One region of the Vogesella sp. LIG4 genome, then DNA from elsewhere that is predicted to be linked to it. Evidence: predicted binding sites of a transcription regulator. Region 1 holds the regulator's gene; each other region holds the start of a gene.
The links. The regulator FNR, encoded in region 1, switches genes on or off when oxygen is low (the NO sensors DNR and NnrR bind a similar motif). The targets are predictions, from matches to a motif close to TTGATNNNNATCAA.
Positions count from the first base shown of each region.

Region 2: PSELUDRAFT_RS07700 (ribonucleoside triphosphate reductase) is a predicted target of FNR. The motif match lies at 3,168-3,181, and genes of this name have one in related genera.
Region 3: PSELUDRAFT_RS00295 (adenosylcobalamin-dependent ribonucleoside-diphosphate reductase) is a predicted target of FNR. The motif match lies at 5,270-5,283, and genes of this name have one in related genera.
Region 4: PSELUDRAFT_RS04175 (universal stress protein) is a predicted target of FNR. The motif match lies at 3,363-3,376, and genes of this name have one in related genera.

Region 1 covers NZ_LT607802.1:410,239-418,109, reverse strand. The annotation lists gene PSELUDRAFT_RS02005 (cytochrome d ubiquinol oxidase subunit II) at 1-355, shown strand, start outside; gene PSELUDRAFT_RS02000 (DUF3149 domain-containing protein) at 565-702, shown strand; gene PSELUDRAFT_RS01995 (TIGR02450 family Trp-rich protein) at 797-1,015, opposite strand; gene PSELUDRAFT_RS01990 (inositol monophosphatase family protein) at 1,115-1,903, opposite strand; gene PSELUDRAFT_RS01985 (RNA methyltransferase) at 2,049-2,825, shown strand; gene PSELUDRAFT_RS01980 (DUF1853 family protein) at 2,923-3,879, shown strand; gene PSELUDRAFT_RS01975 (flavodoxin family protein) at 3,887-4,342, shown strand; gene fnr (fumarate/nitrate reduction transcriptional regulator Fnr) at 4,653-5,399, opposite strand; gene hemN (oxygen-independent coproporphyrinogen III oxidase) at 5,512-6,918, shown strand; gene PSELUDRAFT_RS01960 (Rrf2 family transcriptional regulator) at 6,988-7,434, opposite strand; gene hmpA (NO-inducible flavohemoprotein) at 7,492-7,871, opposite strand, start outside.
Region 2 covers NZ_LT607802.1:1,631,812-1,639,682, reverse strand. The annotation lists gene PSELUDRAFT_RS07715 (PAS domain S-box protein) at 1-1,546, shown strand, start outside; gene PSELUDRAFT_RS07710 (DMT family transporter) at 1,562-2,470, opposite strand; gene PSELUDRAFT_RS07705 (helix-turn-helix transcriptional regulator) at 2,552-3,118, shown strand; gene PSELUDRAFT_RS07700 (ribonucleoside triphosphate reductase) at 3,238-4,959, shown strand; gene nrdD (anaerobic ribonucleoside-triphosphate reductase) at 5,028-5,189, shown strand; gene PSELUDRAFT_RS07695 (anaerobic ribonucleoside-triphosphate reductase activating protein) at 5,152-5,877, shown strand; gene PSELUDRAFT_RS07690 (transporter substrate-binding domain-containing protein) at 6,165-7,028, opposite strand; gene PSELUDRAFT_RS07685 (LysR substrate-binding domain-containing protein) at 7,245-7,871, shown strand, end outside.
Region 3 covers NZ_LT607802.1:61,072-68,942, reverse strand. The annotation lists gene PSELUDRAFT_RS00305 (glutamine synthetase family protein) at 49-1,389, opposite strand; gene PSELUDRAFT_RS19110 (hypothetical protein) at 1,403-1,564, opposite strand; gene PSELUDRAFT_RS00300 (DUF748 domain-containing protein) at 1,757-5,041, shown strand; gene PSELUDRAFT_RS00295 (adenosylcobalamin-dependent ribonucleoside-diphosphate reductase) at 5,348-7,871, shown strand, end outside.
Region 4 covers NZ_LT607802.1:865,745-873,615, reverse strand. The annotation lists gene PSELUDRAFT_RS04190 (glutamate-5-semialdehyde dehydrogenase) at 1-214, shown strand, start outside; gene PSELUDRAFT_RS04185 (GGDEF domain-containing protein) at 309-1,508, shown strand; gene PSELUDRAFT_RS04180 (glutamine synthetase family protein) at 1,678-3,033, shown strand; gene PSELUDRAFT_RS04175 (universal stress protein) at 3,456-3,944, shown strand; gene PSELUDRAFT_RS04170 (TlyA family RNA methyltransferase) at 4,011-4,760, opposite strand; gene PSELUDRAFT_RS04165 (YceH family protein) at 4,871-5,506, shown strand; gene PSELUDRAFT_RS04160 (RNA pseudouridine synthase) at 5,503-6,216, shown strand; gene PSELUDRAFT_RS04155 (cupin domain-containing protein) at 6,424-6,804, opposite strand; gene PSELUDRAFT_RS04150 (MFS transporter) at 6,928-7,871, opposite strand, start outside.

The DNA.
Region 1 (7,871 bases):
GCCGGACTTCCTGCTGCTGTTGCCGCTGCCGCTGGTGAGCCTGGCGCTGTTCGTGCTGCTGGCGATGAGCCTGCCCAGGCTGGCAGCCCGCCAGGCCGCCGGGCGCGACAACTTCTGCTGGCTGCCGTTTGCCGCCACGGTGGGCATCGTGCTGCTGGCGTTCTGGGGGCTGGCCTACAGCGTGTTCCCGCAGATCGTCATCGGCCGGCTGGACATCTGGCAGGCAGCCAGCGACCCGGAGGCGCTGTGGGTGATCCTGGCTGGCGCCGCGGTGGTGCTGCCGGCCATCATTGCCTACACCGTATTTGCCTACCGCGTGTTCTGGGGCAAGGCGCGCGGATTAAGCTATTCCTGAGTGGCAAACATTGCGCCAACGCAAAAGGGCAGAAGAAATTCTGCCCTTTTTTTCATGGGCTTACGCACGACTGTGCGCCTTGTTGCGCTGCGGCGATACAAACGGTTACCGCTATGCTGACGGCTTGATTTGCATCAAAGCCCCTAGTGTGAACGGGGGTATGATCGCCTCATTCGGATTGAATGCCGGGTAGCCGGAGGGAGAGCATCATGGAACTGTGGAAACAACTGCTTTCAGATGATGTAGGTCGACTGAGCATCATCGTCATCAGCGTTACAACCGTCATCGTCAGCGTCGTGGTGAGTTACTTCATCAAGAAAGCCAAGTCGCACGACGACGAGCAGTAAGGCCGCCGGCGGCCTAAGCCGGCAAAGATCCTCTTGATGTGTGTGTGTTTGGGGGTACGGTGGTGGGCCGTACCCCTTTTTTTTTTTTGCGCGGCTACAGCCAGCCGTGCCGCCAGCACGCCTCATCCATCAGCTCGCGCCAGGGCAGGGTGCAGCGGCGATGCGTCCACACTGCTTCCAGCGTGATGCGCAGCACCTTCCGGGTGTCGAAGGCGTCATGCTCCACCTTGACTACCATGAAGTGTTTTTCCGGCTGCTGCGGAGTAACGGCGGTCCATTTACTGCCGTGCAGCGTGTGAGGGTCGATCGGCATGGCGCTTGGAGGCGCCGGCACGGCCGGCAGTTCCCGAATGCACAAAGCCCCCGGCGGTATTAGCGCACGGGGGCTTTGCTTTGCCGCGTTGCGGCGTGCTTACTTCACGTGTTGCGCGATGATGGGCAGCAGCTGGCCCAGTACTTTCGGCGGCGCGGCCACGATGTCGCCGCTTTCGAACCAGGTCTGTTCACCCTGGAAGTCGGTAACCATGCCACCGGCTTCCTGCACGATCAGGCTGCCCGCAGCGATATCCCACGGCTTGAGGTTGAATTCGAAGAAACCATCCACGCGGCCGCAGGCCACGTTGCACAGGTCCAGCGCGGCGGAGCCTTCGCGGCGGGCGCCGGCGGTTTTCTTCAGCACGTCCTTGAGAATGTCGAGGTGGGTGTCCAGCATGCTCTGGTCTACTACCGGGAAGCCGGTGGAGATCAGGCATTCGTTCATGTTGATGCGCTTGGATACGCGGATGCGGCGGTCGTTCAGGAACGAGCCCACGCCACGGCTGGCGGTGAACAGATCGTTGCGGTTCGGGTCATACACCACGCCCTGCTGGATCTGGCCCTTGTGTGCCAGCGCGATGGAGATGCAGTACTGCGGGTGGCCGTGAATGAAGTTGGTGGTGCCGTCCAGCGGATCGATGATCCACTCGTATTCGGCGGCGCCAAGGCCGGAAGCGCCGGACTCTTCTGCTAGAATCCCGTGCTTCGGATACGCATCCAGAATGACCTCAATGATCGCCTGTTCGGCAGCACGGTCCACTTCGGAAACGAAGTCGTTGTGCTTTTTGTTTTCGACGCGAATGGTGTCCAGGTTCAGCGATGCGCGCTGGATCACATTGGCGGCACGGCGAGCGGCTTTTACCGCGACATTGAGCATAGGATGCATTGACGGCCTCACAATAGGAAATAGGCAATCGTTGTCCGCCTTGCGGCCAACGCCTGCCGTAAACTGTCTGGGTTAAGGAGCGACAAAACCCCGCCGCGGTGGCGGGCGTTTCGGAAAGACCCGCGATTCTACGCAAAAACACCCAATGAATAAACCCCAAGTACCTGATTTTTTGAAGAACATTCGCGTCGTGCTGGCGCGTCCCAACCACCCGGGCAATATCGGTTCGGCGGCGCGGGCGATGAAAACCATGGGCCTCACCCGGCTGTACCTGGTGGAGCCCAAGGTGTTCCCGTCCGAGGAGGCCGACACCCTGGCTTCCGGTGCGGTGGACGTGCTGCAGACTGCCATCGTGGTGCCCACGCTGGCCGCGGCGCTGGCCGACGTGACCGTGGCCTGCGCGCTGACCAGCCGCCGCCGCGAACTCACCACGCCGCTGTCCACCCCGCGCGAAACCACGCCGGAGCTGATCGCCCGCGCGCGTGAAGGCGAGCAGGTGGCGCTGGTGTTCGGCAACGAGACCTTCGGCCTGTCCATCGAGGAAGTGGAGCAGTGCAACCGGCTGGTGACCATTCCCGGCAACCCGGACTACTTCTCGCTCAACCTCGCCATGGCGGTGCAGGTGATGACCTACGAGCTGTTCAGCCACACCGGCTTCACCGTCGACTACCTGAAGCCGGACGGCAACAGCGCCACCCAGGGCGAGGTGGACGGCATGGTGGACCACCTGGACGCCACGCTGGAAGACATCGGCTACTACCGCCGCCGCAACAGCGAACGCATGATCCGCCGCCTGCGCACCATGTTCCATCGCGCCGGCCTGCTGCGCGAGGAGATCGACATCCTGCGCGGCTTCTACAAGCAGGCGCAGCGTCTGGCCGGCAAGGAGCAGGGCGGCGACGGGGGCGACAGCGCATCATGAACAGGGTACCTCGAGAAACCCGGATTTCTAAGCGAGACAAGGCGCGAATGAACAATTCCGACGCAGCATATGCTTGATATGTAAGGAGGAATTTTTTATGAGCAACGCAGGATCGCGACGAAAGCTGGCGTTTTCCGAGGTGCCCGACTATCGCCACCGGCTGGCCGAACCTTACACGGCACTGCGCTGCCAGCCGGTGCGCGATCTTGCTTTCCTGCTCACCGCCGCGGCGCCGTGGCATAGCGGCGCCGAAATCGACTGCGCGCGCCTGCTGGGGCCGCAAGGTTGGCCGCAGCTCACGGCGCTGGATGCCGCACCGCAGCCGCTGCTGGACTGGCTGGCGGCGCGGCCCACGCGGCGGCTGGGCGTGTATGCCGAGCAGCTGCTGGCGTTCTGGTTCACCCATGCGAGCCACATCGATTGCGTGGCGGCCAACCTGCCGCTGGCCGAGCACGGCCGCAGCGTCGGCGAATTCGACTTCCTGCTGCGTGTCGATGGCCAGCCGCTGCACCTGGAGGCCGCCAGCAAGTTCTACCTGCAACTGGATGATGCCGGTGGCGAGCTGGTCGGCCCCAGTCTGCGCGATGCCTGGCCGCTGAAATACCGCAAGCTCGCCAGCCAGCTGGCGCTGAGCTGTCACCCGGCGGCGCAGCTGCCCGCCGGTTTTGCCGGCTGCCCGGCCTACAGCCGCCTTACCGGCTGGCTGTTCTACCCGGGGGCACCGCGGCCGCAATTCCCGTGCAATAGCGACGCCTGCTGCGGCTGGTGGCGGCATTTGTCCGCGGCCTGGCCGCAGCACAGTGCCGACAGCCGCTGGCTGCTGCTGCCGCGGCTGAGCTGGCTGGCGCCGGCGCGCGCCGCCGCCGAGGCGGTGCTGACCCTGCCGCAGCTGCGCGCGGTACTGGCCGAGGCCGACGGTGCGCGGCTGGTGGCCGAACTGGTGCCGGGCGCGGATGGCGACTGGCACGAAATCGCCCGCGGCTTCGTGGTGCGCGATGACTGGCCGCTGCCCGGCATGCTGGTCGAACTGCAGCGCACGCTGGCCGCCTCGTGAGCGCGGCATGAAAACCCTGCTGTTCGTCTACGCCAGCCAGAGCGGCCACACCCACGCGCTGGTGACGGCTGCCGCCGCGGCGGCCGGTGGCGAGGACAATGTGGCGGTGCGGGTGCTGCCGGCACTGCAGGCCGGTATCGACGACCTGCTGGCCTGCCAGGCGCTGGTGCTGGCCACGCCGGAGAACTTCGGCTACATGGCCGGTGCGCTGAAGGATTTTCTCGACCGCACCTTCTACCCGGCGCAGGGCAAGGTGGAGGGACTGCCGTACGCGGTGATCATCAGTGCCGGCAACGACGGCCAGGGTGCACTCACCGCCATTCGCCGCATCGCCAGCGGCTACCCGCTGCACGAGGCATTGCCACCCTTGCTGGTGAAGGGGGAGGTGACGCCGCAGGTGCTGGCGGAGGCCGCCGAACTGGGCGCCACGCTGGCGGCGGCGTTGTCGATAGGCATGCTGTAGGGCGGCAGCCTCACGAGGTGTTCCACCGCCATGCGGCCAACCTTGTGCGGAGCTGTTTTGCCGGTGCTGCCATGGGTTTTGGGCGTGCCACAACGTTGGCCGCAAGCTTGTAGGGCGGGTAGAAGCAACGCTTCATACCCGCGTGCAGCGTTCCCATCGCGCGGGTATGGCCTGCGGCCAACCCGCCCTACGGCAGGTTTCACCCGACAATTCCATTGCATAGGCCGGATTACGTTTTCTCCTCCCCCGCAAGTCCGCCCAAAACAAAACGCCCCGCATCGGCGGGGCGTTGGATCTGCACGGCTGGCGCTCAGCGCAGGGTGTTGGCCTGCGCGCAGCCGGCCACCAGTGCCTTCAGTTCTTCCGGCTGCAGTACCTGGATGTGCTTGTGGTCCACTTTCAGCCAGCCCTGCTGCTGGAACTTGGACAGCGTGCGGCTGACGGTTTCCAGTTTCAGGCCCAGGAAGCTGCCGATTTCCTCGCGGCTCATGCGCAGGATGAAGTCGAAAGCGGCAAAGCCGCGTGCCGACAGACGCTGCGACAGGTTGAGCAGGAAGGCGGCCAGGCGCTCTTCGGCTTTCATATTGCCCAGCAGCAGCATTACCGACTGGTCGCGCACGATCTCGCGGCTCATCAGGCGGAAGAAATGGTGCTGCAGGCTGGGAATGTCGCGGCCCAGGGTCTCCATGCGGTTGAACGGCAGCTCGCACACCTCGCTGTCTTCCAGCGCAATGGCGTCGCAGCCGTGCTGGCTGGTGGAGATGCCGTCCAGGCCCATCAGCTCGCCGGACATCTGGAAGCCGGTTACCTGCTCGCGGCCGTCCTGGCTGGAGACGCAGGTTTTGAAGAAGCCGGTACGCACGGCATATAGCGAACGGAAGCCCTCGCCGGAGTGAAACAGGTACTCGCCACGCTTCAGGCGGCGGCTCTGGCGGATCACCGCATCAAGCTGGGCCATTTCTTCGCGGTTGAGGCCAACCGGCAGGCAGAGTTCACGCAGACTGCAATTGGAGCACGACACTTTCAGCGTGTGCAGGGTGGGGGATTGCTCGGTCATGGTTTCCGGATTCGCAAGGCTGGAGGCTTGACTTGACGCGTGTCAAAGCGCGGCAAGTGTCAATTAGCGCAAATTTACCAGCCCACCACCAGTTTTCCAAGCAAGAACAGCTATGACACCCACCACACCGTTTATGCCGACCCAGTGTATTTTCGATCGGGAGCTTATCGAAAAGCTTGAAGGTTCCGGCCCGCGCTACACTTCCTACCCGACTGCAGACCGTTTTCATGGCGGTTTCGGCGTGAAGGATTACGAACACTGGTTGCAGCAGCACGCCATCGGCGCCAGCCACCGGCCGATCTCGCTGTACGTGCACGTGCCGTTCTGCAACACCATCTGCTACTACTGCGGCTGCAACAAGATCATCACCAAGGACAAGAGCCGCGCCGACCAGTACCTGGATTACCTGGAAAAGGAAATTGCGCTGGTGGCGGGGCGCCTGGGCTACCGCGAGAAGGTGATCCAGCTGCATTTTGGCGGCGGCACGCCCACCTTCCTGTCCGACGAGCAGCTCAGCCGGGTGATGGCGGTGATCAACAAGTATTTCGAGCTGCTGCCTGACGGCGAGTTTTCCATCGAGATAGACCCGCGCAAGGTTGGCCGCGACACCGTGCTGCACCTGGGCCGGCTGGGCTTCAACCGCATGAGCGTGGGCATCCAGGATTTCGACCCGGCGGTGCAACAGGCGGTGAACCGCATCCAGAGCGAGGAAGAAACCCTCACCGTGATCGACGCCGCGCGCGAGGCCGGCTTCAAGTCGGTGAGCGTGGACCTGATCTACGGCCTGCCGCTGCAGAACGCCGAGTCGGTGCGCCGCACCGTGGACAAGGTGGTGGCGATGAACCCGGACCGCATCGCGCTGTACAACTACGCGCACCTGCCCAGCGTGTTCATGCCGCAGCGTCGCATCAACGAGGCCGATCTGCCCAGCGCCGCGCACAAGCTGGATATCCTGCAGCACTCGGTGCAGCAGCTTACCGATGCCGGCTACGTGTTCATCGGTATGGACCACTTTGCCAAGCCGGATGACGAGCTGACCCGCGCGCTGCAGCAGGGCCGTTTGCAGCGCAACTTCCAGGGCTACTCCACCCACGCCGACTGCGACATGATCGGCCTGGGCGTGTCGTCCATCGGCAAGGTCGGCCCGTGCTATTCGCAGAACGAGAAGGACATTGATGCCTACTACGCGGCGCTGGATGCCGGCCACCTGCCGGTGCTGCGCGGCATGACGCTGACCCAGGACGATATCCTGCGTCGCAGCGTGATCCAGTCGCTGATGTGCCGCTTCTCGCTGTCGGTGGAGGCGATCGAGGAAACCTTCGGCATCAATTTCGCCAATTACTTTGCCGACGAGCTGCCGCTGATCCGCGAGTTCCAGCACATGGGCCTGCTGACCTTCGACGGTGATTTCCTGATGGTGGCGCCCAAGGGCCGCTTCCTGATCCGCAACATCGCCATGGTGTTCGACCGCCACCTGCGCGAGCGCGAGACCAAGGCGCGCTACTCCAAGACCATCTGAGCGCCTTGCGCCAGTAAAAAAGCCCGGCAGTTGCCGGGCTTTTTGTGTTTCTGGGATTGGCCGCAGGGCTCAGACGCGTGCCTGTAGCCCCATGCGATGCAGCACCACCAGCGCCTCGGCGGTGGGGCTGGCCACCACGTCGGCCAGGGTGTAGCGGTCCAGCACGGCAAAGAATGCCCGCAGCGCTTCGTCCAGTACGCCCTTGAGGCGGCAGCGCCCGCGCAGGAAGCACGGCGGCTCGGCGCAGTCGATCAGGTCGCCGATGTCTTCCAGCGTGCGGATCACCTCGCCCAGCCGGTACTGACTGGCCGCGCGTGCCAGCGCCAGGCCGCCACCCTTGCCCCGGCTGGTGGCCAGCCAGCCCTGTTGCGCCATGAAGTGCACCACCTTCACCAGGTGATTGCGCGAGGCGGAAAACTGCTCGGCGATTTCGCCGATGGTTACCGGGGTATCGCGCGGCTCGCTCAGGTACATCAGTACCCGCAGGCCGAGGTCGGTGAAATGCGTAAGTTGCATGGCTGCTGTGGTCTAGGGCAAAGGTAGGAGCATACGCCGCCTGCGCCGTCCGCTCAATTACAGGCCGGCGCCGCCGGTGCCGAAGGCCTCGGCATGGATGCGCGCAGCGTCCACGCCCAGGGCCAGCAGCGCCTGCTTCTGCTGCTGCATGAAGGGCAGCGGGCCGCACAGGTAGTAGTCGGCATCGGGCAGCACGGCATCGGCGGCAACGGTGTTCAGTGCCATGCGGCCAACTTGCTGGTAGTCGCGGCCGGATACGTCCCCGGCACGCGGGAACTCGTACCAGGTGTGCGCCTGCAGCTGCGGGTATTCGCGGCTCCAGTTGTCCAGCTGCTGGCGGAAGGCGTGCACGCCGCCATGGCGACAGGCATGCAGGAAGCGGATGCTGCGCGGGCTGTCCTGTTGCAGCAGCTGTTCCAGCATGGACAGCATCGGGG
Region 2 (7,871 bases), 1.2 Mb from region 1:
GCTGCCGGACGCCGCCACCGTGGCGCGCGACGGCAGCCGCGCGTACCCGCTGCAATGCGCTGACGGCAGCCGCCGCTGGGTGCAGCTGTCGCAGGCCGAACTGAATGGCGAACGCGTGCTGTTCCTCAAGGACGCCAGCGCGCAGCACGAGCACGGCGAACGTGCCGAGCAGGCGCTGGAACAGGCGCTGGACGCGGTGGTGAGCATCGACGAGCGCAACAACGTCACCTTCTTCAACCGCGCGGCGGAAACGCTGTGGGGCTACCGCCGCGACGAGGTGCTGGGCCGCAACGTGAAGATGCTGGTGCCCAAGCTGCACCAGCCGCAGCACGACCACTACGTGGACAGCAACCGCAGCAGCGGCCAGGACAAGATCGTCGGCACCAGCCGCGACGTGGAGATCGAGCGCAAGGACGGCAGCCGGGTGTGGGGCAACCTGTCGCTGTCCAAGATCCGGCTGCAGGACCGCATCGTCTACACCGCCTTCGTGAAGGACATCAGCCGCGAACGCGCCGCGCGCGAGGTCATCAACCAGACGCTGGAGCAGGCGCAGGACGCGGTGGTCACCATCGACAGGCACAACAACGTCACCTTCTTCAACGCCGCCGCCGAACGGCTGTGGCGCCTGTCGCGGCAGGAGGTGCTGGGGCAGAACGTGAAGATGCTGGTGCCGATGGCCATCCAGCCCAATCACGACAACCTGGTGAACGCCAACCGCAGCACCGGCCACGACAAGATCGTCGGCACCAGCCGCGAGGTGGAAATCGAGCGCCGCGACGGCAGCAAGGTGTGGGCCAGCCTGTCGCTGTCCAAGGTGCAGGTTGGCGACGACATCACCTACACCGCCTTCGTGAAGGACATCAGCCGCGAACGCTCGGCGCGCGAGGTCATCAACCAGACGCTGGAGCAGGCGCAGGATGCGGTGGTGACCATCGATCACGATAACAAAGTGACCTTCTTCAACCGCGCGGCGGAAAAACTGTGGGGGCTGGAGCGGCGCGAGGTGCTGGGCCAGAACGTGAAGATGCTGGTGCCGATGGCGATCCAGCCCAATCACGACAACCTGGTGAATGCCAACCGCAGCACCGGCCACGACAAGATCGTGGGCACCAGCCGCGAGGTGGCAATCGAGCGCCGCGACGGCAAGACGCTGTGGGCCACGCTGTCGCTATCCAAGATCATTCTCGACGACGGCATCGGCTACACCGCCTTCCTGCACGATGTCAGCACCGAGCGCGAGGCGCGCGCCGCCACCGACCACGCCATGCGCGCGGTGATGCATTCCAGCAGCCAGATCGGCCAGATCGTCACCGTGATCAACGATATTGCGGCGCAGACCAATCTATTGTCGCTGAATGCTTCCATCGAAGCGGCGCGGGCCGGCGAGATGGGCCGCGGCTTCGCGGTGGTGGCGGATGAAGTGCGCAAGCTCGCCAACCGCTCCGCCGAATCCGCCGAATCCGCCGGTGAAATCGGCGGCCTGGTGGATGCCACCAAGCAGCGGGTGGGCGAGCTGGCGGATTCGCTGGAGCTGCTGGCACGCTGAGCGTGCGGCCAACCTTCAGGCCGGGGCGTGCTCCGGCTTGCGGGCGCCCAGCTGGCTCAGCAGCACGCTGGCCACGATCAGCGCGGCACCGCCGACATTGCCGGCCGTCATCGCCTCGCCGGCCAGCCAACCCACCACGCCACCCCACACCGGCTCCATCGCGTAAATGATGGTGGCGCGGGTGGCCGGCACCGTGCGCTGCGCCCAGTTGATCATCACCTGGATCAGCGCCGTGGTGCAGCCCAGCCCCAGCACGCACAGCAGCAGCACCGGGTGCCATTGCGGCAGCGCCTCGCCGGAGACCAGCGCCGACCCCAGCGACAGCAGTGCCACGGTCAGCAACTGCACCAGCGCCATGCGTCGCGCGTTGCAGCCCACGGCAAAGTGGCTGATCAGGCAGATTTCCAGCGCAATGGTCAGCGTGGAAACCAGCGTGAGCGTCTCGCCCAGCCCCAGGTGGATGCTCAGGCCATTCACCCCCGCCAGCAGCAGCAGGCCGATAAAGGCCAGCAGGATGCCGCCCCAGGCCGCCAGGCTGGGGCGCTCGCGGAACAGGATCAACTGCAGCAGCGGCACCAGCGGCACGTACAGGCCGGTGAGGAAGGCCGAGGTGCTGCTGGGGATATAGGGCAGGCCCAGGGTCTGCAGGTTGTAGCTACCGTACAGCACCGCCCCCACCGCCATGCCGCCCAGCCACTCGCCACGGGTAATGTTGCGCAGCTCGCGTCGGCACAGCAGCAAGGCCAGCAGCGATGCCACGCAAAAGCGCATGCCGACGAAACTGAAGGCGCCGGCCCAGTGCAGCGCAGTCTGCACCGCCAGGAAGGAGCCGCCCCACAGCATGGTGACCACCACCAGGGACAGGTCGGGTAGCAGGGAACGGGCAGGCGGGCTGGCGCTGGCGCTGGCGGCAAGGGTGGACATGGTATGGGCTCGGGTGTAGGGTGAGTGCTCGATCCTGTGCACTATAGTGCACATATCTATAAGTGAGCAATATACTGCACAATGAATGATCACTCTACGCAGCAAGTGTGCAACCACGTGGCGCACAATCTGCGCGATGCACGCCAGCGCCTGGGCTGGAGCCAGGAAAAACTGGCCACCGCCGCCGATGTCAGCCGCCGCATGCTGGTGAATATCGAAGCCGGCGCCAGTAATGTGAGCATCGCCACCCTGGACCGGCTATCCGGCGCGCTGGGGCTGACCTTCTCCGAACTGGTGCGCCCGCCGGGCAGCGAGGCGCCGGTGCGGGTGTGGCAGGGCAACAGCCAGGACAGCCACGCCACCCTGCTGCACAGCCTGGCGTTGCCGAACTGCACGCTGGAGCTGTGGCAGTGGCAGCTGGCGCCCGGCGACAGCTACCAGGCCACGCCGGACCCGGCCGGCTGCGGCGAGATCGTGGAGGTGTACAGCGGCACGCTGCAGCTGCGCTATGCCGACACCGCGCTGACGCTGCTGGCCGGCGCCACCGCCGGCTACAGCACCGGGCAGGGCTACCGCTACCACAACCCGGGGCGAACCCTGTTGCGCTTCCAGCGCAGCATCGTGATGCCGGCGCCGCTGCTGCCGTGATGCGGCCAACCCTGCTGCCACGCAGCATGCCAAGGGTATTTTCAGGGGCTTGATACACATCAATTAACACCAGATGGTGCGTTCATACAATTCTCCAAACACAAGATATTGGAGCAAACATGAACGCACGCCCCAGCCACCACGTCGATGCCGTCAGCAGCATCAACGAATACCTGTCCCGTGCCGACTGGCGGGTACAGGCCAATGCCAACCAGGGCTACAGCCTGGGCGGCATGATCCTCAACATCGCCGGCAAGCTCACCGCCGAGTACTGGCTTAACGAGGTGTTTCCGGCCGAAGCCGCCAGCGCTCACCGCCACGGCGACCTGCACATCCACGACCTGGACATGCTGTCCGGCTACTGCGCCGGCTGGTCGCTGCGCACCCTGCTGCAGCTGGGCTTTGCCGGCGTGGGCGGCAAGGTGGAATCCGCGCCGCCGCGCCACCTGTCCAGCGCCTGCGGCCAGATCGTCAACTTCCTTGGCACGCTGCAGAACGAATGGGCCGGCGCGCAGGCGTTCAGCTCCTTCGATACCTACCTGGCGCCGTTCGTGAAAAAGGACGCGCTGAGCTACGCGCAGGTGCGGCAATGCATGCAGGAGCTGGTCTACAACCTGAACGTGCCCAGTCGCTGGGGCACGCAGACACCGTTCACCAACCTCACCTTCGACTGGGTCTGCCCGGAAGACCTGCGCGAGCAGATTCCGGTGCTGGGCGGCGAGGAGATGCCGTTCCGCTACGGCGACTGCGCGGCGGAAATGGCGCTGATCAACCGCGCCTTCATTGAGGTGATGCTGGCCGGCGATGCCTGCGGCCGCGCCTTCACCTTCCCCATCCCCACCTACAACATCACCCGCGACTTCGACTGGTACGGCGACAACACCGAGCTGCTGTTCGCCATGACCGCCAAGTACGGCCTGCCCTACTTCCAGAACTTCGTGAACTCCGAACTGGAGCCGCACATGGTGCGCAGCATGTGCTGCCGCCTGCAGCTGGACCTGCGCGAGCTGATGAAGCGCGGCAACGGCCTGTTCGGCAGCGCCGAGCAGACCGGCTCGGTAGGCGTGGTCACCCTCAACTGCGCACGCCTGGGCCACCGCTTTGCCGGCGACGAGGCCGCGCTGCTGGCCGAGACCGACCGTCTGCTGAACCTGGGCCGCGAGGTGCTGGAAGCACGCCGCCGCGTAGTGCAACAGCACATCGACGGCGGGCTGTACCCGTACACCCGCCACTTCCTGGGCAGCCTGCGCAACCACTTCTCCACCCTGGGGGTGAACGGCATCAACGAGATGATCCGCAACTTCAGCGCGGATCAGCACGACATCACCAGCGACCAGGGCCACGCCTTCGCCTGCCGCTACCTGGACCACATCCGCGCGCGCATGGTCGAGTTCCAGCAGGCCACCGGCCACCTGTACAACCTGGAGGCCACGCCGGCGGAAGGCACCACCTACCGCTTCGCCCGCGAGGACAACAAGCGCTACCCCGGCATCCTGCAGGCCGGCACGCCGCAGCAGCCCTACTACACCAACTCCAGCCAGCTGCCGGTGGGCTTCACCGACGACCCGTTCGAGGCGCTGCTGCGCCAGGACGAGCTGCAGCGCAAATACACCGGTGGCACCGTGCTGCACCTGTATATGAGCGAGGCGGTGAGCAGTGCCGACGCCTGCCGCCAGCTGGTGCGCCGCGCGCTGGAAAACTTCCGCCTGCCCTACATCACCATCACCCCGACCTTCTCGATCTGCCCGAGCCACGGCTACCTGTCCGGCCGCCACGACTACTGCCCGAAGTGCGATACCGAGCTGATCGAGAAAAAGCGCCGCGCCGCCTGCTGCGACTAAGCAGCACCGGCTCCGCAGCAAAAAACCATGCCCACCGCCGCCATGCGGCCAACCTGAAAGGAAACCCCATGCAGAACCAGCAAGCCATTGAACTGAAAGACGAAGAACGCACCCGCTGCGAGGTATGGACGCGGGTAATGGGCTACCACCGCCCGGTAGCCTCGTTCAACACCGGCAAGCAGGGTGAATTCCATGAACGCCGCCACTTCGACCAACAGCGCGCCGGCTGAGCGCGCCCGCATCGGCGGCTGGCAGCCGTTCTCCGCCTGCGACTGGCCGGGCCGGCTGGCCGCAGTGGTGTTCCTGGCCGGCTGCCCGTGGCGCTGCGGCTACTGCCACAACCCCGCGCTGCTGCAACGCCGCCACGGCCACCACCGTTGGCCGCAGCTGCGCGAACAGCTGCAACGCCGCCGCGGCCTGCTGGATGGCGTGGTGTTCTCCGGCGGCGAGCCGCTGTCCGACCCCGCCTTGCCGGCACTGCTGGCCGAGGTGCGGGCACTGGGCTTCGCCACCGGCCTGCACACCGCCGGCGGCTACCCGCACCGGCTGCAGCGGGTGTTGCCGCTGCTGGACTGGGTGGGGCTGGACATCAAGACCCAGCCCGGCCGCTACGCCGCGCTGACCGGCAGCGGCGGCAGCGGCGCCCGCGCCTTCGCCTGCCTCGACCTGCTGCTGGCGCACGGCACCGCCTTCGAATGCCGCAGCACCATCCACCCGGCACTGCACAACGACGCCACCCTGCTGCAACTGGCTACCGACCTGGCCCGCCGCGGCGTGCGCCGCTACGCCTGGCAGCTGCTGCGCCCCGGCCCGCAGCTGCCGCAGCCGTTCGCTGCCATCGCAGCAGGTTGGCCGCAAGCCGGCTTGCAGCAGCAGGTAGCGGCGATGTTCGAGCACTTCGAGGTGCGATCGGGATAGCAGGGCACCGCCAGGGAAAATAACCGGCTCATGCGCGGTTTTTTGCTCATTGCGGCATTGCCACGCTGCCCGGCGCAAGCGTAAGGGCACCTCGAAAAAACCCGATTGCCAGCGAGACAAGGTACGAACGCAACTACCTACGCGACATCTGGTGGATATGTCGGAAGGAGCAGTCGTGCGCAATACAAGCATCGCAACGCAAGCTGGAGTTTTCGAGGTGCCCGTCAGCGAGTGGGGGATGCTCACTCACGCCCGGCATATATCGGGCTGGCGACCCCCATAGTGCTTCATTGTTTTGGCGCGATATTGAGCTTGAACCATTTCTCGCTCAGTTTTTTTACCGTGCCGTCCGCCAAGGCGGCCTTGATTGCCACATCAAACCTGGCCTTCAAATCCGTGTCGGCCTGCCGGAAGCCAAGCGCCTCCCCCACACCCCAGATAGGGCCGCCGATTTTTGGCCCGGTAAACGCCAGGGTTTTATTATCCGGCCTGGCAAAAGCCGAAACAAAGTAAGTGGCATCGTCAAAAGCGACATCAATGCGGCCAGCCTGCAGGTCCATATCATGTTCCGCCGCTGTCTTGTACTCGCGAATGCTGGCAACTTCCTTGAAGTTGGTATAAATGAACGGTGCAAACGCGGTGCCCGTCTGGATACCAATGGTTTTACCTTTCAATTCCTTGCGCAGTAGATCCATGGCCGGCTTATCCGTCGCTGCCCGCCCAGTCAGGCTAATCTCCTTGCCCGTTCCGCTCAGGTTGGCGGAACGTCCGTTTTTCAAGGCGGCAAACACTGCCGGCGTACTGGCATAGGGCACGGAGAAGGCTATCTCTTTTTTGCGCTCCTCCGTCACCGCCAAACCGTCCATGATCACATCGAACTTGCCCACTTTCAGCCCGGCAATCATGCCGTCCCAGTCCTGAGCGATCAGCTTGCACTTCACTTTCATGCGGGCACAGAGATTTGCGGCCAACTCCGGCTCGAAGCCACCCAGCGACCCATCCGGGTTGGTCAGATTCCACGGCTCGTATGCGCCCTCCAGCGCAATGGTGACGCTTTGCCAGTCCTTGGCCTCCGCCTGGCCGGATAGCACTGAAGTAGCCATGGCGGCCATTAATGCCAGCGTTGTTGCAGACAGTTTGGGTGCATGCATGTCTCGTTCTCCGATGTGTGTTACGAGCGTGTTGTCCAGCCAATGGACTGGGCCGTTTCTGCCGCGGCACAGGGAACCTGTTTACGGCTTGATTTTTTGGAACCGGGGCGGTGCGCCAGCTAGCTACTGCCGGTCACTGCCACAAAAAACACCACCTTGAATTGAGTAATCTCAATGTACATAAATTAATTCTTTACCACAACAGACGAAATTGTTATGGTTGCCATAGATTTTCTTTTGAAAGAACAAGTCATGGCCGCTCTTCCTCCACTCAATGCCGTCAAGGCTTTTGAGGTTGCCGCGCGTACCGGCAGTTTCGTGCTGGCCGCGGCAGAACTCTGCGTTTCTTCCGCGGCAATCAGCCAGCAAGTACGCAATCTGGAGACATTCCTGGGGAAGCAATTGTTTGTGCGCAATGGCAATCGCATCACGCTGACGGATGCAGGCCATGCCATTTACCCGCAAACCTCGCGTGCGCTCAGTGATATTGCCGCGATGACACAACGGATACAGGAAGGAGAACTGCGGACGCGTCTGGTGGTGAGCGTGCCATTTTCACTGGCGGAGATATGGCTGACACCCAAGTTGGCCGAACTGCTGGAGGTCTACCCGCAGATGTCGATCGACATCCGGGTTGAAGATGACCCGGTTGACCTGGCACGCAACAATATCGATTTGCGCATCAGCTATGGCGATTACCATTACCCGGCGCTGAAGATGACGCCGCTCATCCACGACGAAGTGCTGCCAGTGTGCACACCCGAATTCTGGTATCGCTATGGCAACAATGACTTCAGCCTGGCGGACATTCACGAAAGCATGTTCATCCACACCAACTGGGGC
Region 3 (7,871 bases), 350 kb from region 1:
AAAGGCCGGGCGCATGCCCGGCCTGCATGGTGCTGACGGTACTGGTGCTTACACGTGCAGCAGCAGGAAGCGGCGCTCCCACGGGCTGATCACGTCGAAGAACTCGCTGTACTCGGCCTCCTTGATGGCGCCATAGGTCTGGATGAAATGCTCGCCGAAGATGTCGGCCAGCGGCTGACACTTGAGCAGCATGTCCACGGCGTCGTCCAGGTGGCGCGGCAGCTGGTGTGGCTGCTCGTAGGCGCTGCCGGTGAGCGGCTGGCTGGGGGCGATGCGCTGCTGCATGCCCAGGTAGCCGCAGGCCAGGCTGGCGGCCAGCGCCAGGTAGGGGTTCACATCCACTCCGGCCAGGCGGTTTTCCACTCGCCGCGCCTCGGGGCCGGAATGCGGCACGCGCAGGCCGCAGGTACGGTTGTCGTAACCCCAGCTGAGGTTGATCGGCGCCGAGGTGAAGCGGCTGAGGCGGCGGTAGCTGTTTACGTACGGCGCAAAGAACGGCATTGCCGCCGGCAGATAGGTCTGCAGGCCGCCGATGAAATGCAGGAAGGCGTCGGAGGCGCTGCCGTCCGGCTTGCTGAAGATATTGCGGCCGTCGGCATCCACCACGCTCTGGTGTATGTGCATGGCGCTGCCCGGCTGGCCCTGCATCGGCTTGGCCATGAAGGTGGCGTACATATTGTTGCGGATCGCCACCTCGCGCACGGTGCGCTTGAACAGGAATACCTGGTCGGCCAGCGCCAGCGGGTCGCCGTGGTCCAGGTTGATCTCCATCTGCGCGGTGCCCATCTCGTGGATCAGCGTATCCAGCGCCAGGCCCTGCGCCTCGCACCAGTCGTACATCACGTCGAAGATGTCGTCGTACTCGTTGACCGCATCGATACTGAAACTCTGCATCCCGGCCTCGGTGCGGCGGGTGCGGCCAACCGGCGGGCGCAGCGGGATGTCTTCATCGGGTTCCACCTCTACCAGGTAGAACTCCATTTCCGGGGCCACGATGGCGGACAGGCCTTCCTGCTCATACAGCTTGAGGATGCGTTTGAGTACATTGCGTGGCGCCAGGTCGGCGTCGCTGCCGTCGAAATTGACGCAGTCGTGGATGATCTGGGCGGTGGGTTCCTTCGCCCAGGGAACCGGGCGGATGGTGCTGGCGTCCGGAATCAGACGCATGTCGGGGTCGGCAACCGAGGTGAATTCGCGCTCCGGGTAGTCGCCGGTCACGGTCATGCTGAGCACGGCTTCCGGCAGGCGCAGGCCTTCGGCGGGGTTGTATTTGTGGCGCGGCACGATCTTGCCGCGAGCCAGCCCGGTCATGTCCGGAATCAGGCATTCCACTTCGGTGATGTGATGGTCGTCCAGCCATTGCTGGATAGCTTGGGCATTGTGGGTCATGGGTGTCTCGAAATCAGGTATGCGCGCCGGAGCTGGTGCAGCGGCGTTCGTGGTTCAGCAGCGTCTTGCGGCGCTGTGCCAGGGTCAGGAAAGCCAGCGTGGCGCACAGGCGCTGGTCGCTGGGGTGGCGGGGCAGAGGCTGGCGCTGGAAACCAAGCCCGTTCAGATCAATCAAAATGCGTTTCCTTTCTGGATATAAAATGAAGGGTGAAAAATTGCCATTCGCCACTGATGTTTAAAATCATCATCGGCTGGCTCGCCATGCTAAGAGTGGCGGCCACCCGGCGGCAACTCCCGTCCTACTTTTACTGGCGGCAGCTGTGGAGGAAAACCCACACCCTGCCGACAATTGCGGAACTGTTTAAATATGAATGATACCGACGCCCCCAAACCGCCATTGACGCGCTCGCGCTGGCCACGCCGCCTGGCCTGGGCCGCCGGTGGTATTGCCGTGCTGATGGCCGGCCTGTGGGCCGGCGTGCCCAAGGCGGTGGACTACGCCGCCGGCAACTGGGCGCAAAAGGTTGGCCGCAAGCTGACGCTGGGCAAGGTGGAGTTCGCGCCGTGGGCGCTGCGCCTCACCCTGCACGATGTGGCGCTGCGCGACCGTGACGGCAGCAATATGTTCAGCGCCGCGCGGCTGAACGTGGATGCCGAAGGGCTGCCGCTGCTGATCGGCCGCTTCCAGTTCTCCGACATCTCGCTGGATGCGCCGCACGTGTGGGCGGCGCGCGATAGCCAGGGGGTGTGGAACTGGAGCCGGCTGGTGCAGGACGCCAGCGGCCCGCCGCAGCCGAAGGAAGAGAAACCCTCGCAGCCGCCCAAGCTGCTGATCCGCATGCTGGCGCTGAACAAGGGGCAGGTGCACGTGCAGGATGCGCTGGCCGGCAACTTGCAGCGCCAGGTACTGCCGCTGGACTTCCACCTGCAGAACCTGTCCACCCTGCCGCAGAACCAGGGCCGCTACCAGTTGGCGGCGGAACTGGATGACGGCACCCGCCTGGCCTGGCAGGGCAGCCTGCTGTTGCAGCCGGTGCAGTCCGACGGCGTGCTGAAGGTGGACGGCCTGACGCTGAAGGGCATCTGGCCCTATGTGCATCCCTACCTGCAGCTGGACGCGCCGCAGGGCAAGCTGGCGCTGAACCTGCCGTATCACTTCGACCTGGCCGGCTTCTCGGCCAGTGTCTGGTCGCGCAATTTCAGTGCGCGGCTGGATGGCCTGGCGCTGGCGGCGCCGAAAACCGGCAGCCCGTTCAAACTGGCCAGCCTGACGGTGAGTGACGGCCAGTTCGCGCTGATCGGCAAACAGCTGAAGCTGGGCAAGGTCACCCTGGCCGGTGGTGAATTCGCTACCGTGCTGGATGGCAGCAACCAGCCGGACTGGCTGGCAGCCTTGCCGCCGGCGCCGGCCGCTACGGTACCTGCGGCCAGCAAACCCGCCGCCAAGGCAGAGCCGGGCTGGCAGGTGAGCGTGCCGCAGCTGCGGCTGGAAAACTGGCAGCTGGGAGCCACCCATCGCGGTTTTGCCGCCCCGCTGGCGGCCCGCCTGAAGCTGGACAGCCTGCAGGCCGGCATCAATCTGGATGCCAAGGGCGCGCTGAAAGTGAATGCTGCCACGCTGGCGCTGTCGCAACTGGCTGTAGCCAGCGGCAGCCAGCAGCCGTTCGCCCGCCTGGGCAGCCTGCAACTGGCCAGCAGCGAGCTGGACCTGGCGGCGCATCGCATCACCCCGGGTGACATCAGCCTGCAGGGCTTGCAGCTGGCCGCCAACCGCGACCGCCAGGGCCGCATCGACGTGCTGGAAGCGCTGCGTCAAACCTCCGGCAGCGGCAAGCCGGCGGCCGCCGCGGCGAGTGACAGCGCCGCGCCGACCTGGCAGCTGCGCTACCCGAGCGTGACCCTGGCCGGCGGCGATATCGGCTGGAAGGATGCCACCACCAGCACGCCGGTGGCGCTGCAGCTGACTGACCTTGCCGCCAAGGCCAGCGGCGACCCGCAGCAGGGCTGGGCGCTGCAGTTTGGCGGCGCGCTCGGCAAGGGCAAGCTGCAGCTGGACGCTACCGCTGCGGCCAACCTGCAGGACATCAAGGGCAAGCTGCAATCCAGCGGCCTGCCGTTGCAGGGGGTGGCGCCGTATGCGCTGGACAGCACCGTGCTGCGCTTTGGCGGCGGCGAGCTGTCCACCGATCTGGGCTTTGCCGTCAATGGCAAGCGCTGGCAGGCGGACGGCAAGGCGGCGCTGAACCGGCTCGCCCTGTTCGAGCCGGGGCGACGTGAGCCGCTGCTGGGCTGGCAGCAGCTGGCCATCAGCGGCATCAAGGCGCAGCCGGAGCGTGTCGCCATTGGCGATGTGCGCCTGGTGGCGCCACAGCTGCGGCTGATCCTGGACGAAAAGCGGGTGCCCAATTTTGCGCACCTGATGAAGCCGGCGCCGGCCACCGCCAAGCCGGTGGCCGCCAGTAAACCGGCCGCTGCCAGCGCGGCGCCGGTGGTGGACGTACGCGCCATCCGCGTGCGCGATGCGCGCATGGATTTTGCCGACATGGGCATGCAGCCGAGCTTCGGCACCCGCATCCACTCGCTGTCCGGTACCGTGCTAGGCCTGTCCAGCAAGCCGGGCCGCCGCGGCACGGTAACGCTGGATGGCCGCGTCGACCAGTTTGGCGACGTGCGCATCCGCGGCGCGCTGTCGCCGTTCGAGGTAACGCGCGACCTGGACATGACGCTGAGCTTCCGCAACATCCCGCTGGGCAGCCTCAACCCGTATTCGATCAACTTTGCCGGCTGGCAGATCACCGATGGCCGGCTGACCACCGATCTGCGCTACCTGCTGAAGGATCGCCAGCTTAACGGCGACAACCGCGTGGTGATCGACCACATCCAGCTGGGCAATGAAGTGCCCAACTACCAGGGCACCCGCCTGCCGCTGCGCCTCGCCGTGGCACTGCTGGAAGACAGCGACGGCCGCATCGACCTGGCGCTGCCGGTGGCCGGCAGCCTGGATCAGCCGGACTTCTCCTACGGCCACCTGGTGTGGCAGGCCTTCCGCAACATCCTGACCAAGATCGTTACCGCGCCGTTCCGCGCGCTGTTCGGCGGCCAGGGCTTTGATGCCATCTACACCGATGCCGGCGATGCGCGTATTCCGCCGCCGGAGCGCGAGAAGCTGGGCAAGCTGGCCGATCTGATGCTGAAGCGACCCAAGCTGGCACTGGCCATCGGCGGTGGCTACGACCCGGAGCTGGATAGCCGCGAACTGGCGCGCTACCGCGTGGACAGCGACATCCTCAAGCGTGCGGCCTACCAGCTGCAGCCGGATGAGCCGCTGCCGCTGCCGGACATGGGCGACCCGGCGATCCGCAAGGCGGTGGGCGATGTCTACGCCGCGCAGTTGGGGCGCTTTGCCTGGCTCAAACGCGTGGCCACCGAGAAAGACACTGCCGAGCGTGCGCAGGCCATGCGCAAGGAGCTGCTGGCGGCGCAGAAAGTGGATCAGGCGGCGCTGGCGGCACTGGCCAAGGCGCGCGGCGAGGCGGCGCGCAAGCTGCTGCTGCAGGACAAGCCGGAGCTGGAGGCGCGCGTCAGCGTGCAGGAGCCGGACAAGGTGAAGGCAGAGAAGGATGGGGTGCCGCTGCTGGTGAAACTGAAATAATGGCGCGGGCAGCCCTGTAGGGCGGGTTGGCTGTAAGCCATACCCGCGCGAAGCGGGCTAACCATGCGGGTATGAAGTTTCGGCTTAACCTGCCCTGCAACTATCTGCGTGTAGTGCATGCGGCCAGGCTGGGAAACCCGCCTGGCCGCAGTCGTTTGGCATGCTGCATTGCGGGCTGTTGCAGGCACGCCGCAAAGGGTTGGCCGCAGGCTGTCCTGCTGTACAGCTTTGATGGCTATCAATGCCATGGCCCGCTATATCTAGTTATATTTCAATTTTTCTGACACCACATCTAGCGGGGATGGCATGAACCGGGACAACAGCGCCGTGTTTGCGGAACAGGATATTTCGCGCGAAGTACTGCTGGAAAAGTACGCCAAGAACGGCGAACAATCAGTAAGTGAAGTGCGCCTGCGCGTGGCGCAGGCACTGGCCGCGCTGGAGCAGGACCCGCAGCGCTTCGCCCCGCTGTTCTACGAGGCGCTGGATGGCGGCTTCATCCCCGGCGGGCGCATCAACTCCGCCGCCGGCACCGACCTCAAGGCCACGCTGATCAACTGCTTCGTGCAGCCGGTGGGCGATGCGGTGTCGGAAGCCGAGAACGGCAAGGTCGGCATCTACGAGGCGCTGCTGCAGTCGGCCGAGACCATGCGCCGAGGCGGCGGTGTGGGCTACAACTTCAGCCGCATCCGCCCCAAGGGTGCGCGGGTGAAGGGCACCAACAGCCGCGCCTCCGGCCCGGTGTCGTATATGCGCGTGTTCGACCGCAGCTGCGAGACGGTGGAATCCGCCGGCGCGCGCCGCGGCGCGCAGATGGGCGTGCTGGACGTGAGCCACCCGGACATCGAAGCCTTCATCCACGCCAAGGACCAGGGCGACCTGGCCAACTTCAATATCTCGGTGGGTGTGTCCGACGCCTTCATGCAGGCAGTGGATGCCGATGGCGACTGGGAGCTGACCCATGCGGTGGCGCCGGCGTCCGACGCCTTCCCCGGCAGCTACCAGCGTGACGACGGGCTGTGGGTGTACCGCAAGCTGCGCGCCCGCGAGCTGTGGCAGCAGATCATGCACTCCACCTATGACCACGCCGAGCCGGGCGTGCTGTTCATGAGCAAGATCAACGCCGACAACAACCTGTCCTACTGCGAGGTGATCGAGTCCACCAACCCCTGCGGCGAACAGCCGCTGCCGGACTACGGCTGCTGCGACCTGGGCTCCATCAACCTGTGCAAATTTGTGCGCCAGCCGTTCGGCGAGGCGCCGAGCTTCGACTACAAGGCGTTCGAGAAGGTGGTGCGCACGTCGATCCGCATGCTGGACAACGTGCTGGACCTCACCGTGTGGCCGCTGCAGGAGCAGCTGCGCGAGGCGCAGAACAAGCGCCGCGTCGGCCTCGGCTTCACCGGCCTGGGCGATGCGCTGATCATGCTCAAGGTGCGCTACGACAGCGAACAGGGCCGCAGGTTGGCCGCAAGCATCTCCGAACACATGCGCGATGCCGCCTACGATGCCTCGGTGGACCTGGCCATCGAGAAGGGCGCCTTCCCGCTGTTCGATGCCGACAAATACCTGGCGGCGCCGCACTGCGCCAGCCGCCTGCCGGACAAGCTCAAGGCGCGCATCCGCAAGCACGGCATCCGCAACTCGCACCTGCTGTCCATTGCGCCTACCGGCACCATCTCGCTGGCCTTCGCCGACAATGCCTCCAACGGCATCGAGCCGCCGTTCAGCTGGTACTACACCCGCAAGAAGCGCATGGCGGACGGCACGCAGCAGGAATACCTGGTGGAAGACCACGCCTACCGCGTGTACCGCATGCAGGGCGGCGACACCAATGCGCTGCCGGATTACTTCGTCAGCGCGCTGCAGATGAGTGCGCTGGACCACATGCGCATGGTGGCGGCGGTGGCGCCGTACGTGGATACCGCCATCTCCAAGACCGTGAACGTGCCGGCCGATTACCCGTTCGCCGACTTCGAAAGCCTGTACCTGGAGGCCTGGCGCGCCGGGCTGAAGGGCATCACCACCTATCGCCCCAACAGCGTGCTGGGCTCGGTGCTGTCGGTGGAGCCGACGCCTGCGGCCAACCCTGCGCCCAGCCAGCAGCTGCCGCAGGACCTGGGCAACCAGAACGACCCGGACCGCCGCATCACGCTGAACACCGCACCCAGCCCGGCGCTGGCCAGCCTGAAGTGGCCGCACCGCCCCAAGCTCAAGCACGGCAACCCGTCGTGGACCTTTATGGTGGAAGGCGAGGAGGGCGACTTCGCGGTGATGGTCGGCCATATCGAAGGCCAGCAGCCGGGCGAAGCGCCGCTGCCGTTCGAATGCTGGGTCAACGGCGACGTGCCGCGCGGCCTGGGGGCGATTGCCAAGACGCTGTCGATGGACATGCGCTGCCGCGACCGCGCCTGGCTGGCCGCCAAGCTGGACGCGCTGGCCGCCACCCGCGGCGACCGCCACTACCGCGCCGAGCTGGGGGACGGCCCGGTGGGCAGCAGCGCCGCTGCCGCCGCGCTGGGCCGGGTGGTGAAATTCCGCGTCGAGCAATTGGGCGCGCTGAGCCTGGCCGACGGCGACGCCACTCCGGTGATGGACGCACTGTTCGCGCGCAAGGAGCCGAAATCCGGCACCGACGGCACTATCAGTTGGTCGGTGGATGTGAACAACCCGCAGACTGGCGACGACTTCGTGCTGTTCGTGAAGGAACTGGTGCTGCCCAACGGCCAGCGCCGGCCGTACTCGCTGTGGCTGGCCGGCCACTACCCGCGCGAGCTGGACGGGCTGTGCAAGATGCTCAGCCTCGACATGCGGGTGATCGACCCGGCGT
Region 4 (7,871 bases), 460 kb from region 1:
GGACTACAGCCGCGCGCGCCGCTTCCTGCGCGAGGTGGATTCCGCCAGCGTGATGGTGAACGCCAGCACCCGCTTCGCCGACGGCTTCGAATACGGGCTGGGCGCGGAGATCGGCATCTCCACCGACAAGATCCACGCCCGCGGCCCGGTGGGCCTGCATGGCCTCACCAGCCAGAAGTGGGTGGTGCTGGGCGACGGCCAGATCCGCAGCTGATCACCCGCCAGCCAGCCAGTTCGTGATCCACCCCGCCAGCTGGCGGGGTTTTCGCATCTCCCGCCAGAAGCATGTGAAAGGACCGCAGATGGTAATGCCCAGCGTGCCCGATACCCGCTCCAGCCTGCAGCAGGAGGTACAGGCCGTCTGTATCAAGCTGGTGGCGCGCCGCGGCCTGGTGGCCGGCTTGTCGGCGCCCAGTGCCGCCGTGCTGCTGTACTTCGTGCTGGACGAGGAGGGCATGCTGCCCACGGTGCCGTTCTGGTCGTGGTTTGCCTGCCTGTGCCTGGCGCTGTTCATCCAGCTGCTGGTGGATGCCTGGGTGCTGGTGCACAAGCCGGACGCGCGCATGCTGCAACGCTGGCCGCGCATCAACGCCGCCACCCTGGTGCTGGTGGGGCTGGCCTGGGGTAGCGCCGGCTGGTGGCTGCAGTCGCCATCGCCGCTGTTCACCATGATGCTGTACCTGGTACTGGCCGGGGTGGGTGCGCTGGTGATGATCGTGCAGTCCGCCTTCATGCTCAGTGTGGTGGCGGTGGAGCTGGCGCTGCTGCTGCCAGGCATGCTGCACGGCGTGCTGGGGGTTGGCCGCATGGCGCAGTACGTCGGTGTGGCCAGCTTTCTCTACTTCTGCCTGCTGTGCCTGTACGGCTGGGTGGTGCACCGCCAGCTGCGCCACGGCGTGCGTGCCAGCGTGCAGGCCAGCCTGCTCAACGAAGACCTGATGGCGGCCAATGTGCGCGCCGCCAGCGCGCTGGAAGCGCTCAAGCGCGAGCACAAGCAGCTGCAGCAGGCGCTGCAGACCATCGAGCGCATGGCGCACGTGGACGAGCTGACCCAGTTGCCCAACCGCCGCGCGGCCATGGCCGAACTCAAGCGGCTGGTGGAGGCCGATGCCACGGCAGCGCTGGTGTTACTGGATGTCGATCACTTCAAGCAGGTAAACGACAATCATGGCCACCATGCCGGCGATGCCGTACTGCGCGGCGTGGCCGAGCGGATGCTGGCCTGCCTGCGCCAGGACGACCTGCTGGCACGCTTTGGCGGAGAGGAATTCGTGCTGATCCTGCCGGATACCGAGCTGGCCGACGCGCACACCCTGGCGCAGCGGCTGTGCGACACACTGGCCGCGCAAGCCTTGCCGGTAGAGGGTGCCCGCCTGCCTGTTACCGCCTCGTTCGGTGTTACGCCGCATCACCCGGGCGAGGCGCTGCACGGCTGGCTGGCGCGCGCCGACGAGGCGATGTACCAGGCCAAACACGCCGGCCGCAACCGCGTTGCCCTGCTGCCGTGATGTGTTGGCCGCAGGCCACAGTGATGGCAGTCATTTGCCTCGTGATTAAAATATTTAACGACTTTGTTCCGCTGGTCGGAACTATGTACTTGTCTGCGAAACTGTATCGCGCATAATCCGGACAACAGCGCGGCTGTCGCGCCATGAACCTGACCAGGAGAACCGTCTGATGCAGCATCCCGTACCCAGCGCCGAACAGGCCCAGTGGCTTACTGCCAGTGGCGTGCGTGACGTCGAGCTGGCGTTTGCCGATGTCACCGGCTTTGCCCGCGGCAAGACCCTGCCGAGCAAGGCCTTCATCAAGGGGCAACAGCTGCGCATTGCGCGCGCCGTGGCCATCCAGTCTTGTGTCGGCGAGTTTCCCGACTACCGCTTCTACGGCGAGAACGATCCGGACGTCACCCTGCTGCCGGACATGAACACCCTGCGCCCGGTGCCGTGGGCCGATACCCCGCGCGCCCTGGTGCTGTGCGACAACGTGGATCACGACGGCAGCCTCAGCCCGCTGGCGCCGCGCAGCGCGCTCAAGGCGGTGCTGGCGCGCTACGCCGCCCGCGGCTGGCACCCGGTGGTGGCGCCGGAGCTGGAGTTCTACCTGTTCGCACCGGATGCCGACGCCGATGCCGCCTTCCGCAGCCCGGCGCTGCGCGGCGGCCGCAGCGAACGCGGTTTCGACGCCTTCAGCTTCAGCACCCTCAACGACCACGAAGCCTTCTTCGACGACATCTACCGCGGTTGCGAACAGCTGGGCATCGACACCGATACCTGGGTGCACGAGATGGGCCCCAGCCAGTTCGAGATCAACCTCAAGCACGGTGATGCGCTGGCGCTGGCCGACCAGACCTTCCTGTTCAAGACCCTGCTGAAGGAAACCGCACTGCGCCACGGCCTGCGCGCGGTGTGCATGGCCAAGCCGCTGGCCGGCGAGCCGGGCAGCTCCATGCACCTGCACCAGAGCGTGGTGGACGATGCCGGCCGCAATGTATTCAGCCAGGCCAACGGCGAAGCCAGCCATGCCTTCCACCACTTCATCGCCGGCCTGCAGCGCTACCTGGCCGAGCTGATGCCGTTGTACTGCCCCAGCGCCAACTCCTACCGCCGCTTCGTGAAGAACCTGGCGGCGCCGGTGAACCTGAGCTGGGGTGTGGACAACCGCTCGGTAGGCCTGCGCGTGCCAGTGGGCGGCCCGGAAGCCCGCCGCGTGGAAAACCGCCTGCCCGGCTGCGACGCCAACCCCTACCTGGCGCTGGCCGCCAGCCTGGGCGCCGGCCTGCTGGGCGTGGAAGAGGAACTGCAGCCGTCGGCCGCGGCGGTGGGCAATGTGTTCGCCAGCGGTGAAGACGTGAGCGAACTGCCGGCCACGCTGGATGCGGCACTGGCCGGCATGCGCGCAGGTACTGCCTGCAGCCGCTTGTTCGGCGCCGAATTCGCCGCCGCCTACGCGGCAGTGAAGGAGGTGGAGCTGGCCAGCTTCCACGGCGAGATCACCGCCTGGGAACGCCGCTTCCTCGCCATGCTGGCGTAAGCGGGGCTAGCGAATAGCAGTAGGGCGGGAGCCCCTTCGGGGCATTCCGCCACGATGCGGCCAACCTTTGAAAGGTTGGCCGCATTTTTCATGGGGTGCGCGGCTTGCCTGTCACCCCATCGCCCGGATAAGCCGCAGGCGCATCCGGGAACAATGAACCTCCCCGGATGCGCTGCGCTTATCTGGTCTACCCGCTTGTCCGCCGCGTAGCCGGTAAGGTTGGCCGCATGAACTTGCGGCCAACCTTCCAGCACAGCGGCGCGCGCACAGCTCAGCATCCGCATGGCATCAGCAGGCCGGCGCTGCGCTTGCTACAGTAAAAGCCAGTCTTGAAGCAGATCAAACAAGGCCGCATCGCCGCTTAGCATGTCCGGCCCGGCGGACCATAATGACAGCTTGCTAACCCACCCGAGGAATCCACCATGTACCGTCATCTGACCGTGGCGCTGGATGGCAGCCACAATGCCCGTCCGGCCTTGATCGAAGCCGTGCGCCTGGCCGCAGCCGCCAAGGCGCGCCTGTCGCTGGTGCACGTCATCAGCGTGCATGATTTCGCCATCGACAGTGTCGGGCTGCTGGACGTGCAGGCACTGCAGGAAGAAGCGCGCAAGCAGGGGCAGTTCATCCTGGACGAAGGGCGCGAGTATGCGCAGCAGCACGGGGTAGGCGATGTCAGCGCCCATCTGCTGGAAGCGCCGCAGGGCGGTGCTGATGCCGCCACCGTGCTGGTGGATTTTGCCGCCGGTGCCGCCTCCGACCTGCTGATTCTCGGCACCCACGGCCACCGCGGCTGGAAGCACCTGCTGCTGGGCAGCTTTGCCGAAGCGGTGCTGCGCCGCACCACGCTGCCGCTGCTGGTGGTGCGCAATCCGGAAGACGACGATAACCCGTCCGCCGGCACGGCAGCCTGAACGCGGGTAACGCCGCAATAGCAAACGGGGCGCTTATCGCGCCCCGTTTTGCGTGCTGACCGGCGTTCAGCGCCGGCGCGCGAACACGAAGAACTCGCGGTTGCCGTCGCCGCCCTTGATCGGGCTGTCGAACCAGGCCAGGCGTTCGAAGCCCTGCTCGGCGATAGCCTGGCTGATCTTGTCCTCCACGCCACGGTACAGCGACTCGTCGCGCACAATGCCGCCGTGGCCCAGGCCGTCGCGGCCCACCTCGAACTGCGGCTTCACCAGGCTCAGCAGGTAGCCGCCGGGGCGGATCAGCGGCAGCGCCGACGGGTAGATCAGCGTCACCGAAATGAACGACACGTCGCACACCATCAGGTCGAAGGGCTGGTCGTCGTTGGCCGCCAGCAGCGTGGCGTGGTCCAGTGCCCGCGCGTTCACGCCTTCGAAGTAGCGCACCCGCGGGTCGGCGGCGATGCGCGGCGCCAACTGGTCGTGGCCCACGTCCACTCCCACCACGCGCACGGCGCCATGCTGCAGCAGGCAGTCGCTGAAGCCGCCGGTGGATTGCCCCACGTCCAGCGCGCGCCAGCCGCGGATATCATCCAGCCCGGCTGCCGCCAGCGCGCCGGCCATCTTCAGCCCGCCGCGCGACACGTAGCGGTCGGCCTCGTCCGGCACGATGTCGAACACGGTGTCGTCCGTCAGCTTCTGGCTGGGCTTGGCCAGCGGCCGGCCGGCCACGCTGACGCGCCCGGCCTCGATCAACGCCTGCGCCGCGGTGCGCGACGCGGCAAGCCCTTGTTCCACCAGCAAAACATCCACCCGTTTCATATCCTGCATCCATCAGCGTGCGAAAACCCGCGCAAGGGTAGACGCAGACAAGGCTGGCCGCAAGCCGGTGGCAGTGCGATGATGGCGGCCGCAACGAGGAGGTAACGAGCATGGACGACAGACTGATACTGGAACCGCACGCCGCGCGCGTGCTGGGCGCGCTGATCGAAAAACAGGCGCTGACGCCGGACAACTACCCGCTGACGCTGAACGCGCTGCAGTCGGCCTGCAACCAGCTCACCAGCCGCGAGCCGGTGCTGAACCTGTCCGAGAGCGACCTCGCCGCCGCGTTGGACAGCCTGCTGGCGCAGAAACTGGTGGCCGAACGCCTGCCGGCCGGCAGCCGCGTGGCCAAGTACGAACATCGCCTCAATTACGCCTGGAACATCGACGGCGCCCGCCTGGCGGTGCTGGGCCTGTTGCTGCTGCGCGGTGCGCAGACCAGCGCCGAGCTGCGCAGCCGTGCCGGGCGCATGTACAGCTTCAGCGGCCTGGAAGAAGTGGAAACCGCGCTGAACGCGCTGGCCGACAAATACCCGCCGCTGGTGGAAAAACTGCCGCGCCAGCCGGGCGAGCGCGAGGCGCGCTGGGTGCACACCCTGCTGCCTTACGACGCCACGCTTGCGGCCAACCCTGTGACCACGGGCGGCAGCGCCGGGCTGGAGGCACGGGTGGCCGAGCTGGAGGCGCAACTGGCGCAGCTCATGCAGCGGGTGGCACAGCTGGAACAGGACTGGCAGGCATGAGCGAGCAGCAAAGCATTCGCCTGTCCAAGCGCATGGCCGAACTGGGGCTGTGCTCGCGCGGCGAGGCGGACGATTACATCGCCCAGGGCCTGGTGCTGGTGGATGGCAAGGTAGTGGACGTGCTGGGCAGCCGCGTGCTGCCGCAGCAGCAGATCGAACTCATCGCCGGCGGGCCGCGCGAGCAGCCGGAGCGGGTGAGCATGCTGCTGCACAAGCCGGCCGGCATGGACGAAACCGGGCTGCTGCCGCAGCTGGTGCCGGCGCAGCGAGCCGCCGAGGACGCCAGCCAGCTGGTGTACATGCGCAAGCACCAGCACCGCTTGCAGTGGTTTGGTGCGGTACGGGGCGGCGAAAGCGGCCTCACGGTGGCAACGCAGGACGGCAAGCTGGCGCGCCAGCTGCAGGCTGGCGACTTCGAGCAGGAATGGCTGGTGAACCTGGCGATGCCGGTATCCGATGCGGTGCTGAAGGCGCTGCAGGGCGGGGTGGAGCTGGATGGCAAACAGCTGCGCGCCGGCCGGGTCAGCCGCCAGAGCGAGCGCCAGCTGTGCGTGGTGCTGAAGAAGCCGGCGCCGGGCATGATTGCCGCCATGTTGGCCGCAAGCGGGCTGCGCGCGGTGGAATGCCGCTGCATCCGCATCGGCCGCGTGCGTCTGGGCAAACTGCCGGCAGGGCAGTGGCGTTACCTCACCGCGCTGGAAAAATTCTAGCGGGCACCTCGCAAACCTCCCGCTTTCGTTGCGATACTGCGTTGCTCACGAAAAATCCCTCCTTACATATCAACCATATGCGGCGTCGGGATTTTTCATTCGCGCCTTGTCTCGCTTAGAAATCGGGGTTTTTCGAGGCGCCCTACGATGAAAGAAAAACAGGCCACCGGATCTCGGTGGCCTGCTTGCTTTCTGTCGCTGGCTGGCTCAGTCCTTGCGCGCCAGGCGGTCTTCCTCGAACACGGCGAAGGTTTTCTTGGCCGGTTCGATCACTTCCCACACGCCTTCGAAGCCGGCGGGAATCACAAAATGCTGGCCTGCAACGATCTCGACGACGGAACCGTCGTCACCATGCATGCGCACATGACCTTCCAGCAGAGTGCAGAATTCGCACTCGGTGTACTTCACCCGCCAGGCGCCGACACCTCCAGACCACAGCCCGGCATGGAACTGGCCGGTCGGATCGCTGTAATGCATTTCCACCGCCTGCTGGCAGGTGCCACTGAGCTGACGCTCGGCAGGGGCGACGAAGGTATCGGGGGTGATGTCCTGTTGATGGAACAGAACGATATCGTTTGCGCTAGACACGAAACGCTCCTTTGTAGTGCTGCTTTGTTGCAACTTGATCAAATCCGTGTTCGCCACTCTGGCACAAGCGGGCAGCGGCGGCAAGCCACGGCACACAAATCGCTTGCCGGGCCGCCACGCGCCTCAGCGCCAGTCGCCGCGTAACTGCACCACTTCCTGCTGCAGGCTGCCGGCGCTGGCCACCGCTGCCGGCAGCGGCGCGGCAGCCTTGAGGGCGATCTTCGACCAGGCGCGGCGCGGCCAGCACAGCATGGCCGGCCCGTAGCGGCGCGAGAAGAAGCTGCCCCACATGCCGCACAGCGCCATCGGCACTACCGGCACCGGCGTACGCGCCACAATCTCTTCAATGCCCGGTTTGAACGCGCTGATGTTTCCATCGTAGGTGATCTTTCCCTCCGGGAAAATGCACACCACTTCACCGTCGGCCAGCGCCGCCGCCACCGCGTCGAAGGCGCGCTGCTTGGCATGCGGGTCTTCCTTGGCCGGGGCAATGGGAATCGCCCGCGCGGTGCGGAAGATGAAGTTGAGCAGCGGCACCTTGAAGATGCTGTGATCCATCACGAAGCGGATCGGGCGGCGCACGCTGCCGGCCAGGATCAGCGCATCCATGAAGCTCACGTGGTTGCAGACCAGCACGCAGGGGCCTTCCTCCGGAATGTGCTCCAGCCCTTCGTGGCGGATGCGGTACAGGGTGTGGGTGGCGATCCACACCAGGAAGCGCATCAGGAATTCCGGCAGCAGGCTGTAGATGTACAGCGCCACCACCATATTGAGCAGTGCGGCGATCAGCAGCACGTGCGGGATGCTTACGCCATTGGCTGCCAGCACCGCGGCAAAGGCGGCGGACACCACCATGAACAGCGAGTTGAGGATGTTGTTGGCGGCAATGGCACGCGAGCGGAACGCCGGTGCGGCGCGCGACTGCACCAGCGCGTACAGCGGCACGATGTAGAAGCCGCCGAACACGCCGATGAGGGTGAAATCGGCCACCAGGCGCCAGTAGGCGTGGTTACCCAGCACGGCGAGCCAGGTCAGCGTGCCGCCGGCGTGCGCCGGGGTGGCAAAGA